One region of the Paenibacillus sp. JNU01 genome, then DNA from elsewhere that is predicted to be linked to it. Evidence: riboswitches for the same ligand, from Rfam matches in the RefSeq annotation. Region 1 holds a riboswitch; the other holds the start of a gene.
What was found. A riboswitch is a leader RNA that binds a small molecule or an ion and turns the genes downstream of it on or off. The one in region 1 is predicted to bind S-adenosylmethionine.

Region 2: another riboswitch for S-adenosylmethionine. It lies ahead of metA (homoserine O-acetyltransferase MetA); the one in region 1 lies ahead of mmuP (S-methylmethionine permease).

The regions. Positions count from the first base shown of each region.
Region 1 is NZ_CP169723.1:3,047,874-3,055,383, reverse strand. Features, by position in the region: gene NLBNIHML_RS13290 (spore germination protein) at 1-665, shown strand, start outside; gene NLBNIHML_RS13285 (GerAB/ArcD/ProY family transporter) at 706-1,806, shown strand; gene NLBNIHML_RS13280 (Ger(x)C family spore germination protein) at 1,803-3,005, shown strand; SAM riboswitch class I at 3,076-3,178, shown strand; partial or broken gene mmuP (S-methylmethionine permease) at 3,270-4,680, shown strand; gene mmuM (homocysteine S-methyltransferase) at 4,660-5,634, shown strand; gene NLBNIHML_RS13265 (ABC transporter permease) at 5,736-7,510, opposite strand, start outside.
Region 2 is NZ_CP169723.1:6,003,592-6,011,101, forward strand. Features, by position in the region: gene NLBNIHML_RS26410 (MOSC domain-containing protein) at 1-512, shown strand, start outside; gene NLBNIHML_RS26415 (ROK family protein) at 589-1,467, shown strand; gene NLBNIHML_RS26420 (HRDC domain-containing protein) at 1,644-2,645, shown strand; gene corA (magnesium/cobalt transporter CorA) at 2,716-3,651, opposite strand; SAM riboswitch class I at 4,103-4,226, shown strand; gene metA (homoserine O-acetyltransferase MetA) at 4,462-5,379, shown strand; gene NLBNIHML_RS26435 (PLP-dependent transferase) at 5,404-6,591, shown strand; gene NLBNIHML_RS26440 (trans-sulfuration enzyme family protein) at 6,588-7,510, shown strand, end outside.

The DNA.
Region 1 (7,510 bases):
TGCTGCTTCAATCTCCCGAAGATTATTATGAACGTTGGATTCCAGGAACCTTTTTACGTATGCTGCGTTTTGTAGCTGCGATGCTGGCATTGCTCGCTCCTGCACTCTATATTTCGTTTATTTCGTTCCACCCTGGTCTTATCCCGACCAAGCTGGTTCTGACGATTATTGAAACGCGGACAGGGGTACCGTTTCCTTCGATCATTGAAGTACTGATCATGGAAATTTCCATTGAAATTCTGAGAGAGGCAGGGATACGGCTGCCTAAACCGATTGCGCCAGCGATGGGTATCGTGGGAGGTCTGATTATTGGACAAGCAGCAGTACAAGCAGGAATCATAAGCCAATTCCTGGTTATTGTCGTTGCGGTTACGGCGATCTCTTCCTTTACCATTCCAGTCTATAGTGCAGGGCTAACTCTGCGAATTCTGAGATTTGCCGCAATGTTTAGTGCCGCAGTTCTTGGTTTGTATGGCGTGGTTATGTTCTTCCTGCTTGTGTGCACGCATCTGGCACGGCTCTCAAGCTTTGGCGTACCTTACGTAGCTCCGGCCGTCCCTTATCACATCAATGAATGGAAGGATTTCGTTATTCGTGCTCCGTTGAACATGATGAGAATGCGTCCCAAAATGACAAATCCGCTCGATGAGGATCGTAAAAAGTAATCAAATTTTCCATCTACAGAAGCTCTGGAGGTGAACTAAAGTGAATGGCTCCCCACAAAAGATAACCACGACACAGGCCGTTATAATTATTGTGAATTACATGCTTGGTGCCGGGATCCTGACGTTACCTCGAACGACCAGTAAGGCTGTCGGAACACCGGATGTCTGGATATCCATTATTCTGTCGGGACTGATTATTGCAGGTGTCGGCATTATTCTGGTTACCTTGTGTCGCAGATTTCCGGGGAAAACGGTATTCCAGTTCACCCGTGAAATTACGGGGAGCTGGATTGCTTACATATTGGGATTTGCCATGATTATGTATTTTATGGTGATTGCCGCATTCGAAATTAGAGTCATGGCTGAAGTAACAGGGATGTATCTGCTTGAACGTACGCCCACATGGGCGATTGTTATGGTCTTCATGTGGATCGGTATATATATGATCTCAGGCGGACTTGGTGTCATAATACGGGTGTTCGAGATTATTCTACCGATTACAATCATTATATTTGTCATTGAAATTCTGCTGAGTAATCAGCTATTTGAGATTGGAAATCTTAGACCAGTGCTCGGCGAAGGTCTTATGCCTGTTTTCAAAGGACTTAAGCCTTCTCTATTATCATATACGGGGTATGAGGTGATGCTAATCATGACTGCTTATATGAAAAATCCGAAGAAAAGCAATAAGGCGATGAGCTGGGGCATACTTATATCCACCATTATATATTTGATTACGGTTGTCATGGTTGTAGGTAGCCTGTCCCTGGATGGAATCAAAACTCGAACCTGGCCAACGCTGGATTTGGTGAGAAGCTTCGAGATACAGGGATTAATATTCGAACGATTTGAATCCTTATTGCTGGTCATCTGGATTATGCAGATTTTTTCGACTACCGCGATCACACATTACTGTGCTTCGGTGGGTATTCGTGATTTGTTCCGTTCCAAAAAAATGAAGGGGATTATGTATGGTCTGCTTCCATTCATTTATGTGACAGCCATGATGCCCAAAACGGTGGATGATACTTTTGCACTTGGAGATATGCTGGGTAATGCATCTGTGTTTTTATTTGGCATTCTTCCTATGGTGTTACTGTTGATAAGTCTGATTCGCAAAAAAGGAGGCAAACATGCATGATGCCATTCCGTATGCTCTTACGTTTAGCTTCTGCCTTTTGTATTCTGTTGACGCTGTCCGGATGCTGGAGCAGTCGGGAAATAGAGGATTTAAGTCTCTATGTTGGTCTTGGAATCGATGTCGGCAAAGAGACGGAATTCGAGAAAGACATCGCTGCTCAAGGAGGCTCATATCCTAAGAAGAACTATGTAACTGCCACGGTGCAGATCGCTCCGGGCTTCTCCAACAGTCAATCGAGCCAGCAATCCGGTTCTCCTTCTTCCGGCAAAACATCCTATGCCAATGAACAGCTCAGTGGAGATTCCATGTTGCAAATCTTCCGTCAGTTTGCGTTAAGGCGGGATCGACCACTTATTGGACATCATCTGAAAGTTATCGTCGTTTCCAAGGATATTGCCAAAAAATATGGTTTGGACCAATTGCTTGATTTTGTACTACGGGATAATGATATTCGACCGAACTGCCTGGTGCTGATCAGTCATCATTCTGCATTAGATGTGTTGACTTCACAGGACCCGTCTCGGATTCCGGCATTTTATCTCACAGGAATTACGAACAATTCGTACTTGTCCAACAAAATATTGGATCCTGTATTATTGTCTAAGTTAGATGCACAGATGCAGTCCGGTTCCAGCTTTCTGCTGCAAAATGTGTTGAATTCCCATGGAGAGGACAAGTTCTCTGGAGGTAGCATTTTTGATGGAAAAACAACGAAATTCATTGGAGAACTTAGTCAAACAGATCTTGAGGGTTTGTCATGGCTCAATTCCAAAAAAAAAGGAGGTGTCTTAAAAACACATAACAAGCAAGGATTCACCGTGGTATATGAAATCAAGAAGAAAAAGGTGAAAATTATTCCCAAGGTGGTCGGCAATGATATTTCATTCCATGTGAAGACTGAATCCGAAGGCTGGCTGATGGAGGATTGGCGCGCTCCCGAGGAAGAGGAAAAAGGTGAATATCTAAGAGAATTGGAAAAGGATTTTGCTGAGCTGGCCGAACAACAGATTCGTCAGGTGTTGTACAAACTTCAGCATACTTATAAAGTCGATGTAGCGGATTTTCGGGACAGCTTGCGTATTAAACATCCAAAGACATGGAAGAAAGTCAAAGGTGATTGGGATAAAATTTTCAGTACCGTGCCGATCACGTATGAGGTAAAGACCACCATTACCAATCCAGGGTCTTCCACAGAATAGCGAGATGTGCCATTTATGATATAAATATTGACACATTCATAATCAATCGCTATATTTATAAAAAATCATTTTCTTATCCAGAGAGGTGGAGGGACTGGCCCTTAGAAACCTCAGCAACAGATCTGAAGGATACTGTGCTAATTCCAGCGGGTGAACAGCCTGATAGATAGGAGCGTTTGTTTTTATTTGTCAGTAACGGCGCACTCTTTAGGAAGAGTGGGTCTTTTTTGTTTTTTCTGGATGAAGAAGTAGGGAGCAGCAGGTATGGAGAACAACAACGACAAAGGGCATTTTCAGCGGAAGATGCAGGCACGGCATGTGGTCATGCTCTCTCTGGGTGGCGTCATTGGAACGGGATTATTCCTGAGCTCGGGTTATACGATTCAGCAGGCGGGACCACTGGGAACTATTCTTTCCTACTTGATTGGAGCGATCGTAGTATATCTGGTGATGCTCTGTCTTGGTGAACTGTCTGTTCATATGCCAGAGACGGGAGCATTTCATAGTTATGCGGCAAGATATATTGGACCAGCAACAGGCTACACGGTGGCTTGGTTGTACTGGTTAACCTGGACTGTTGCGCTTGGCTCTGAATTCACAGCCGCCGGTCTGCTTATGCAGCGTTGGTTCCCATCGGTAAATGTATGGATATGGAGCGCACTTTTTGCACTGATGATCTTTTTGTTCAATGCTTTAACGGTAAAACTTTTTGCGGAATCCGAGTTCTGGTTCTCATCTGTCAAAGTAGTTACCATCGTAATCTTCATTATTATCGGTGGCGCAGCCATGTTTGGGTTCATCCCCATGGGGGATGCTGAACCGGCTCCATTCCTTTCCAATATTACAGCATCCGGGTGGTTCCCTCATGGGGCTACAGCGATATTGATGACTATGCTTGCTGTAAATTTTGCATTCTCAGGCACTGAGTTAATCGGTATTGCCGCCGGGGAGACGGAGAATCCGGAAAAGACGATTCCCAAAGCTATTCATACCACACTGTGGCGTTTGGTTATTTTCTTCATCGGAACGATTGTTATCTTGTCGGCCTTGCTGCCCATGTCGGACGCCAGTGTATTGGAAAGTCCTTTTGTAGCGGTAATGGAGCGGGTGGGTGTACCCTACGCTGCAGACATTATGAACTTTGTTATTCTGACGGCAATTCTCTCTGCTGCCAATTCGGGCCTCTATGCATCTTCACGGATGCTCTGGTCTCTGGCTGACAAAAGAACGATCTCTCCGTGGTTTGCCAAATTGACCAAGCGCGGGGTACCGCTGAATGCACTTCTGATCAGTATGGTGGGTGGTGCACTGGCTTTGCTGTCCAGCATCATTGCGCCAGGTACGGTGTATATTACGCTGGTCTCCATATCAGGTCTGGCTGTCGTTGCCGTATGGATGAGCATCAGCGCTTCCCAGTACATGTTCCGCAGACAGTATATCCGGGAAGGACATGCGATCAAAGATCTGGTCTACCGCACACCACTGTATCCGGTGGTACCGATTGTTTCATTTATATTATGCCTGGCTTCATGTATAGGTATTGCTTTCGACCCGACACAGCGAATTGCGCTGTATTGTGGGATTCCATTTATCGCAGTATGTTACGCAGCTTATTATCTGACAGAACGTGTGAATAAGAAAAGAGGACAAGTACATGACACAAACCCAACCGACTAACCCGATAGAACAGATCCTGAGTGAACATCCGGTCATGATTCTGGATGGAGCGCTGGCGACGGAACTCGAACAGCATGGATGTGATCTGGATGATCCATTATGGTCTGCTCGTGTGTTGCTTGAGAATCCGGATGTTATTGTTCAGGTCCATACGGATTATTTTCGAGCAGGAGCCGACTGTGCGATTACATCCAGTTATCAGGCGACAGTGGATGGCTTCCGCAAGAGAGGCATCGGCGAGCAAGCAGCGTTGGACCTGATTCGCAAGACGGTGGAACTGGCTGCACAGGCGAGAGATGACGTATGGGCAGAAGTGCAAACCTCTGATATCTCGGTGACAGGATTCTTGGCTCGGCCACGACCGTTGGTTGCTGCATCCGTTGGACCCTACGGCGCTTATCTAGCTGATGGATCGGAGTACATCGGTCACTACGGTGTATCAGATGAAACGCTGGCTGCATTCCATCGTCCGCGGATGGCCGCGTTGCTTGAAGCGGGTGCTGATATTCTGGCTTTTGAGACCATACCATCCTTGCAGGAAGCACAGGTGCTGGTTGATTTGCTGAAGGAGTTTCCTCATGCCTATGCCTGGCTATCCTTTTCATTAAAAGATGGGACAAGCATCAGCGAAGGTACGCCGCTTAAGACATGTGCACAGACGTTTGGCTCCGAGCCGCAGATCACTGCGATTGGCCTGAACTGTGCTCCTATGGAAGTGGTGACGGAAGCCGTGAGTATTTTGAGCCGTGCCAGCGATAAACCTGTTATTGTGTATCCGAACTCGGGGGAAGTATACGATGCAGCAACGAAGACGTGGAGTGGACAGGGTACATGTGGCAGTATGAGTGATGCTTCGGAACAGTGGGTTGCTGCGGGCGCACGGATTATTGGCGGCTGCTGCCGAACTACGCCACATCAGATTGGTGAACTTGCGAAGAAGTGGCGGAGCTGAAGTATATTTAGCCGATCCAGATCTGCGTGGAAAAGCCCTTTCTTATCTTATAAAGGATAGGAAAGGGCTTCTTTTGCATGAGCATACCTTCTTGCTACACTTTATTCCACGACAAGAATACGCGGCGATGCCTGACGAATCACCTTGGACGATACCCAGGATCCTAGAGCTGCGGCAACAATACTCAGACAAGCAAAGAGTATAATGCCTCCCCAGTTCAGAATGAGAGGAATCTGTACGATACCGTATCCGGATAGGACTTTTTCAAGTAACAGGGGGAGAAGGTATACGCCTACAATGACTCCAAGCATTGAACCAATCAGAGCTAATGCAACTACTCCGGCAGCAATGGAGAACCGGATTTTTCCAGATGTCATTCCAATCGACTTATATATGCCATATGTCTTGCTCTCTTTGCGAATGCTGATCCGGCAGGTGCTGAAAATAATAATGAATGTAACCAAAATGAACAGCAGACCAATTAGAGCCATGGGGTACACCAGAATGCTTGCAGCTTCTGCATAAACAGAATCCAGCAGCGTTTTTTGCGTGACGATGGAAGCAGAGTCTTTGAAACGCTCATTCAATTGGTTAGCAATGACATCCGCCTGTGAAGGATCGTTGACATTGATAAACGCGACATCTACATCTCTGTAATTCGGATTTACGCTTCGAACCGCTTGAGCTGTGATTCTTCCGGATACCGACAAGTCGGAGATGGCCTGATAGATGCCCGAAATCATAAACGTTCGCTTTTCTCCTTCAATGTAGAGATCCATGAGATCTCCTATATCCTTGTTAAACATCTTGGCAACACTAACTCCGATTGAAATTTCATTTTCGAGTGTCGGATTGTCTCCTCTCAACGTCTCAAAACCAAGATCCTGATAGCTTCCATCCAATACTCTTAGATAAAGACTGGTAGACTGGCTGGCCACATCGGTTGGATCATCTGGAAGGATAACTCCGGTGATGTTCCCTTGCCAGCCCACATTTTTGATGCGAGGGTCTTCTTCCAATACGTTCTGCAGCTCTGCTCTCGGAAACGTAGTTTTGTTTACAACGACTGCGGCAATGTTAGCATTGTCATAACCCCATTTGGCCGCCGTCTGATAGATTCCGGTAATGCTGGTCAGTACAACATACCCGAGAACAAGTACGGAAGCAGCCATCGTGGTTAGCAACAACATCAGAACCGAGCTTTTGCTGTTTTTGATCAGATTGCGTATACCGATGACAAAAGAGACGGGCAATTGTCCAAACAAGGCCTGGTTTGCGAGCGGTGAATTCATTCGTTGCGCCATGCGTACATTGTCGCTCTCCGACATACCGTACCGAATGGCCTGTACAGGCTCAATCATGCGAGCTTTTCTGGCGTATAACACGACGAATGAAATAATCAAGACGAGTAACAGCAGCCCTACAACAATAGCAACTCCAATGCCCTCAATTGGAAGATCACCCTGGCCAGTCCGGAGGGACGATACGGAGATGTTGATGATGAATTTGGAGACGATTACGCTAAGTACCAGCCCGGGAAGAACGGCGATGATGGACAGCAGGGCATATTGAATGACGTAAGTACCAATGGTGCCCCGGGAAGTGAGTCCCAGCGATTTAAGGATACCTATCGTTTTGTAGTTGGCCAGAATCGCATCGGATATGGTGAAGCCAATCGTAATGAGGGCAATAATCATCATGACGGCCCCTAAAAATATCATAATGAACCCGACGATCTGATTGATGATCAGATAAAAGGAGGAGATACTTTCAAATTCCATTTTGGTTTCCATAAATGGACCACCCGTCTCGCTTGTATAACGATCCCAGTAGCTGGAGTTCGTACTGTAATCATCAAAATGGATGCCCATCATGT
Region 2 (7,510 bases), 3.0 Mb from region 1:
AGGCGGATCTGGTGCATCATGGAGGCCCTGACAAGGCCGTTTGTGTATACGATTACAGTCGTTATCCGGAGCTGGAACAGTTGATGGATCGCAAGCTGGACTGGGGAGCTTGTGGAGAAAATCTGACGGTTGAAGGCTGTGCCGAAGAAGTCGTTCGGATTGGTGATGTCTACGAGTTGGGCGAAGCCACAGTGCAGGTCAGTCAGCCCAGACAACCTTGCTTCAAGCTGGGCGCACGGTATGATTTTAAGGAACTGCCTGTATATTTTCAGGAGAGTGGATATACCGGCTTTTACTTTCGTGTCCTGCAAGAAGGTGAGGTAAGGCCTTCATCGACATTTCGACGGATCAGCACCGATCCTGCATCAATGACCGTTCTTGAAGCCAATCGAATTATGCATCAGGGGAAAGAAAATGTCGAAGGTATCCAGGCGCTGCTGGCCATTTCTGCGCTGTCAGACAGCTGGAGGCAGACGTTAATGAAACGATTGTCCAAGCTGGAGAACAAGTAGCAGGATAACTATAGTGTCATCAAGTAAAGCACGAAAAATGATTTCCTTTTTAAACTAACTTGGGAGTGTGACTAACATGACGATCTTAGGCGCAATTGAAGCAGGCGGAACCAAATTTGTATGTGGTATTGGCACAGAAAACGGAGAAGTTCTGGAACGCGTAAGTTTTCCAACAACAACACCGGAAGAGACAATGGCTCAAGTGATTTCGTTTTTTGAAGGCAAAGGCATTGAAGCTCTGGGCGTAGGTTCATTTGGTCCGATTGATCCGATTGAAGGAAGCCCGACGTATGGCTATATCACAACAACACCGAAGCCACATTGGGGACAATATAACGTGATTGGCAAGCTCAAGGAGCATTTTGATGTACCGATGACATTTGATACGGATGTGAATGGTGCGGCACTTGGAGAAGCAACCTGGGGCGCTGCACAAGGTCTTGAGAGCTGTCTGTATATCACGGTGGGTACAGGTATTGGTGCAGGTGCTGTAGTTGGCGGTAAAATGGTCCATGGATTGTCACATCCAGAGATGGGACATATCATTGTACGCAGACATCCCGAGGATACATATGAAGGTTTCTGTCCGTATCATGGCGACTGCCTCGAAGGCCTTGCAGCAGGCCCAGCCATTAACAAACGTTGGGAGCAACCGGCTTATGAACTGCCTGCAGATCATAAAGCATGGGAGATTGAAGCACATTATCTGGCACATGCACTGATGAATTATGTTCTCATTCTCTCTCCACAGAAGATTGTTATGGGTGGCGGAGTAATGAAGCAGGAGCACCTGTTACCGATGGTTCGTAGCAAACTGCAGGAGTTGCTGGCTGGATATGTTCAGCATCCCGCACTTCAATCCGAGATTGACCAGTATGTTGTTTCACCGGGACTTGGTGACAATGCGGGACTATGTGGTTCGCTGGCGCTTGCCAAACTGGCATTAAATAAGTAGATCAATAAGAGATTGACGAATTTTACCATTGTGGTATGATATGGACAACAGCATAGTACGGTTAATGAGGAAGCACCTCTCTTGCATGGATTTTGCAGGAGAGGTGTTTTTTTGTGCTGCCTTTAGGTAGTGTAGCTAACCCGTTTAGGCTGAAATGTTAAAGGGAGGGAACGGAGATGGAAGTCATTTTCATGAACAGATTGTCCAGAATGTCAGATCAAAATGCAGAGTATGCACAGCTATGGATTGGGGAAGAGGAAGATGGTTGGCAGCTGGGATGGAGTCGCTACGAGGAAGGAGAACGTGAGGACAGCATCTGGTATGAAGGGACTTCTTGGGAGGAACTGCTTCATATTTATCGTCATCAGCTCGCCATACAGATGAGTGAGGGATACCGACCGCAGTTACAGGGGTTATTTCATGAGAATGATGATTTGAAGTTGCGCAGTTATGGTGGGCAGCGACTCCATTGTTACAGTGAGTTATACGGCAATGAGCAGTTATATACGGATTTGTGCGCCTGGCGTAGAAAGAGAGCCGTGTCTGACAGGAAGGCACCGTATTTTATTGCAACGAATCGTCTGCTGCGTTTGATCAGTGCCTTTGTGCCGCAATCGATGGATGAACTGATGCAATTGCCGGGCGTAGGGGAGAGCAAAGCGACCGACTATGGTGCTGAATGGATGGAGATTACGAACGGGTTGGAGCGTTCAACGACATTCCCGCTTGAATGGGTGTACACGGCGCTGAAGGAAGAAGAGTATGAGAACTGGTTATACAAGCAGAGAGAGCAGAAGTACAAACAGGAACTTGATAAGTTCACCACGCGCAAGCAGGTGCTTGAAGGCATGAAGGAAGGGCATACGTTAGAAGAAATCGTTAATCGATCCGGATTATCCCGACGCGAGTTGATTGAGCTGTTAGAGGCACTGGATCTCGAAGGTTATGACACCGATTGCCTTCTTGATGTGGAGCTTGCTGTGATGCCAGAGAACGAACAAGAGGCTGTATGGAGTGCATATGAGGAGCTGGGAGATACGTTCCTGAAGCCAGTATTACATAAGGTGTATGGAGCGGAGAAGCCCGACGGAGGAAGTCTGGAGCAGGTCTATGAAAAACTGCGCATGATTCGCATCCGCTTCCGTCGGCATGCAGAGACAGAGCGGAATGTAAGTTAGTTGCAGGGTATAGAAAAAGACGACGCGTTCCTCCAAGAGGAGCGCATCGTCTTTGTTATTTCGTACGAGTTCATACCCAGTCTTTTTTGCGGAAAATGAAGAACATGCTCAGGCCCAGTGTAACCATCAGGCCAATCACAACAAAATAGCTGTATTTCCAGTTAAGCTCGGGCATATTCGTAAAGTTCATACCGTATATACCGGTAATAACCGTCAGCGGCATGAAGACCGTGGTAATGGCGGTAAACACACGCATGATCTCATTCGCCCGGTTCGCTATACTGGATTGGTAGGCTTCTCGCAAGTTGCCCATCAGGTCGCGATAAGTCTCAAAGGTTTCCGATATTTTTACGGCATTTTCATAGATGTCACTGAAATACTTTTGCAGTTGATCATCGATGAGACGCAGGTCTTTTTTGTTCAGTGTGTTAATGACCTCTTTCTGAGGTCCAAGGACTTTTTTCAGCCACAGAATCTCACTGCGCAGCCCGATGATTTCATTCAGATGTGACTTTTTGGTATGCATCAGAATGTCTTCCTCAAGCTTCTCAATCCGTGCTTCAATTCGGTCACCTACGGTGAAATAATTATCAACAATCAAGTCAACCAGCAAATAGAGCAGACGATCCGGTGTACTGATTTCCTGTTCCCACAGGATTGGTTTCAGTGTGCGCAATTCGCTGACCTTTTGCTTCGTAACACTAATAATAAAATGTCTGCCGAGGAACAAGTTGACTGCACGCAGAAAAATCTCTTCATCATCGAAACGTATGCTATTGATCACAATAAAATAATGGTTCTCATAAATTTCAATCTTCGGACGTTGTTCTTCGTCACTAAGACAGTCTTCCACAGCCAGATCATGCATCAAGAACAGCGGTTGAAGTACCGCCAAATCGTCTACATCTGCATCAATCCAGTAAAATCCTTCCGCTGGTGGAGTCAGCGCCTGCTGAATATCGTCCACCGGAATAAACACACCGTTGTTTACCAACCGGATTTTCATCGTTAATCTACTCCTTCTGCACCCGCCAACTCGGCGGATATTATCATTATGGGCGCAAAAAGAACAAATCAGCCGGTCGGCAGCGGAGCCTGGAGATCAGGGCTGCGTTCACTATATAATCAAACGGAAGTCACGTCCCGCTGCCGGCATGCTGATGTCAATTCTCTATGCAGTTTGTCGGAATTCGGCTGCCAGTCAGGCCTCGGGTCGCCATCCATTTAATATGTCACCTCTCACATAAGGGTTTATAACACCTTGTTTAGTATACCGCTGGTACAAGGTGCTTTCAAGCGCAAAAATGTGTCTATTTCGCGCCCTGAGGCAGTGTATGACAACGGATGAAGAACGGTTCCGATCTGGACAGCAGACATAGAACTGCACCTTGACGTAAAGGCATTAATGTAATAAAGTAGACGGTGAACCATATTAAATTACAATCTAATACAGCGAAATCTTATCAAGAGTAGGTGGAGGGACTGGCCCGATGAAACCCGGCAACCGGCGGTATACCGCACGGTGCTAATTCTTGCAGCGACCTAGTGTCAAGTGGCACTGTTGTAACTGAGAGATGAGAGAGGCGCATATCTATTTACATATGACCTTTCTCGAAATCCGAGGAAGGTCTTTGTCATATGCCCCGACTTCTCAGCAGTGATTTTCGCTAAGGAACTTGAGGTTGTTTGTAACGTTGGATGAAAGAGCAATTCAATGTTTTTACAAGCTCAAGGCAGTCTGTCACTGTATTGATGTGAAGACATCAAGCCAGTGGCGGCTGCATCTATCTATGCACAAGGAGGAGTTAGACTTACCATGCCAATCAAAATTCCGGATACTTTACCAGCAAAAGAAGTACTTGAAGGAGAGAATATCTTCGTCATGGATGAAACTTCTGCATACCAGCAGGATATTCGTCCACTCCGTATCGCTATATTAAACCTGATGCCGACAAAGGAAACGACCGAAACACAATTGCTTCGTCTGGTCGGAAACACGCCTATTCAGGTGGATGTTGTTCTCGTACACCCCAAATCCCATACGTCGAAGAATACGTCTCAGGAGTATTTGGATCTGTTCTATAAAACCTTCGACGAGATTGAACACCGACGTTTCGATGGCATGATTATTACGGGTGCCCCGGTGGAACAGATGGATTTCGAAGACGTGAACTATTGGAATGAGATCCAGGAGATCTTCGAATGGACCAAAACCAATGTGACTTCAACCCTCCACATATGTTGGGCTTCCCAAGCAGGTTTATACCATCATTTTGATGTGCCGAAAGTACCACTTGATGAAAAGTGCTTTGGCGTTTTCCCACATACGATCAATAAACCACATGTTCCATTGTTGCGTGGATTTGATGAAGTATTCAACGTTCCACATTCCCGTCATACGGAAGTGAGACGCGAAGATATTGAAAAGAATGAAAATTTAGAGATTTTGGCTGAATCCGAGGAAGCGGGTATCTTCCTGGTTGCGACCAAAGACGGCAAACAAATTTTTGCCACAGGTCATGCCGAGTACGACCCGTTCTCATTAAAGTGGGAGTATGACCGGGATGTAGCCAAAGGATTGGATATTGCACTACCTAGACATTATTATCCGAATGACGACCCTTCCCGTATACCACCGGCTACTTGGCGAGCTCATGCCAACTTATTATTCTCTAACTGGCTCAATTACTATGTGTATCAAGAAACACCTTACGATATTGGCCCGCAAATCTAATCGAGATTACAGGAGGATGCAGCAATGGAAGACAACAACAAGTTGAAAATCGAAAGCCGCTTAGCACAAATAGGGTCCATCAATGAACCGGTAACAGGCGCCATTAACTTTCCGATCTATCAATCCACTGCGTTTCGCCACCCGAAGCTAGGACAAAGCACGGGGTTTGATTATATTCGTACGACGAATCCAACCCGTAAGGTATTGGAAGAAGCAGCCGCAGCGCTGGAGTCCGGTGATGCGGGGTTTGCCTGTAGCTCGGGTATGGCTGCCCTGCAAACGATCTTTGCCATGTTTGGTCAAGGGGATCATCTGATTGTATCGTTGGATCTATACGGTGGAACCTATCGTCTGCTTGAACGCATTCTGTCTCGTTTTGGCGTAACTGCCAGTTATGTAGATACGAATGACCTGGCAGCACTGGAGAAGGTTCGTCAGCCAAATACCAAAGCGGTATTTATTGAGACACCAACCAATCCATTGATGATGATCACCGATGTGGAAGCCGTTGCTTCCTGGGCGAAAAGTTACAACCTGTTGACCATTGTTGACAACACGTTGTTGACTCCATTTTTCCAACGTCCGATTGAACTGGGTGCCGATATCATCATTCATAGCGCTACCAAATATCTGGGCGGACACAATGATGTGCTGGCCGGACTAATTATAACCAAGGGTGAGGCATTATCTGCAGAGATGGCGTTCCTGCATAATTCCATTGGAGCGGTATTGTCTCCAAGTGACTCCTACCAGTTGATGAAAGGCATGAAAACGCTGGCTCTTCGCATGGAGCGTCATGAGTACAATGCGCTTACCATTGCCAAATATTTGCTTGAGCATCCAGCAGTGGGTGAAGTGTATCATCCAGGCCTGTCGGATCATCCAGGGTATGAGATACAAAATAAACAATCCACAGGTAACACAGGTATTTTCTCTTTTAAAGTGAAGGATGCACGTTACGTTGAACCATTGCTGCGTCATATCAAACTGATTGCTTTTGCCGAAAGTCTCGGTGGAGTGGAATCACTCATGACCTACCCAGCGGTACAAACGCATGCGGATATTCCGCTTGAAATTCGTGATGCTGTAGGTGTCGATGACCGACTGCTCCGGTTCTCTGTAGGCATTGAACATGCGGATGATCTGATTGCAGATCTTGGCAATGCTCTGACAGCTGCACAACAGGAAGTTGAAGGAGGCGTGCACTCATGAGTGAGTCCAACAACAAGCCCAATTCTGAATTGAAATTTGATACCAAATTGCTTCATTTTGGTGATGAAATTGACAAAACAACTGGAGCCTCCAGTGTGCCAATCTATCAAGCCTCAACCTTCCATCATTTTGATATCTTCAATCCGCCTCAACATGATTACAGTCGTTCGGGTAATCCGACACGTCAGGCTCTGGAAGATTACATCACACTGCTGGAGGGCGGAGCGCGAGGATTCGCCTATTCATCGGGGATGGCTGCGATCTCCAGCGTGTTCATGATGTTCTCCGCAGGGGATCACATGATTGTAACGGAAGATGTATATGGAGGCACATATCGGTTGCTTACTTCCATATTAAGCCGTATGCAGATTGAGACGACTTTTGTGGACATGACCAATATAGATGAAGTAAAAGCGGCGCTCAAGCCGAACACCAAGGCAGTTTATATGGAAACACCGTCCAACCCTACTCTGCGTATTACGGATATCGCTGCCGTAACTGACTGGTCGAAGGAACATGACCTGATCACGATTCTGGATAACACCTTTATGACACCGTACTATCAGCGTCCAATTGAGCTTGGTGTGGATATCGTCGTACATAGTGCTACCAAGTTCCTAGGGGGGCATAGTGATGTGCTGGCAGGCTTAGCAGTTGCTCGCACGGAATCACTTGGCGTACAACTGAAACAGTTGCAAAATGGACTTGGAACTGTACTCGGGGCACAAGAATCCTGGCTTCTGATGCGCGGGATGAAAACCTTGGGGGCTCGTATGGCTCATAGTGAACGGAGTACAGCCAGACTTGCGGCATGGCTTAATGAGCGCAGTGATATTACCGCTGTCTTTTACCCTGGACTGGAGGATCATCCGGGCCGAGAGGCACATGAGCGCCAGTCAACAGGATATGGAGCTGTCGT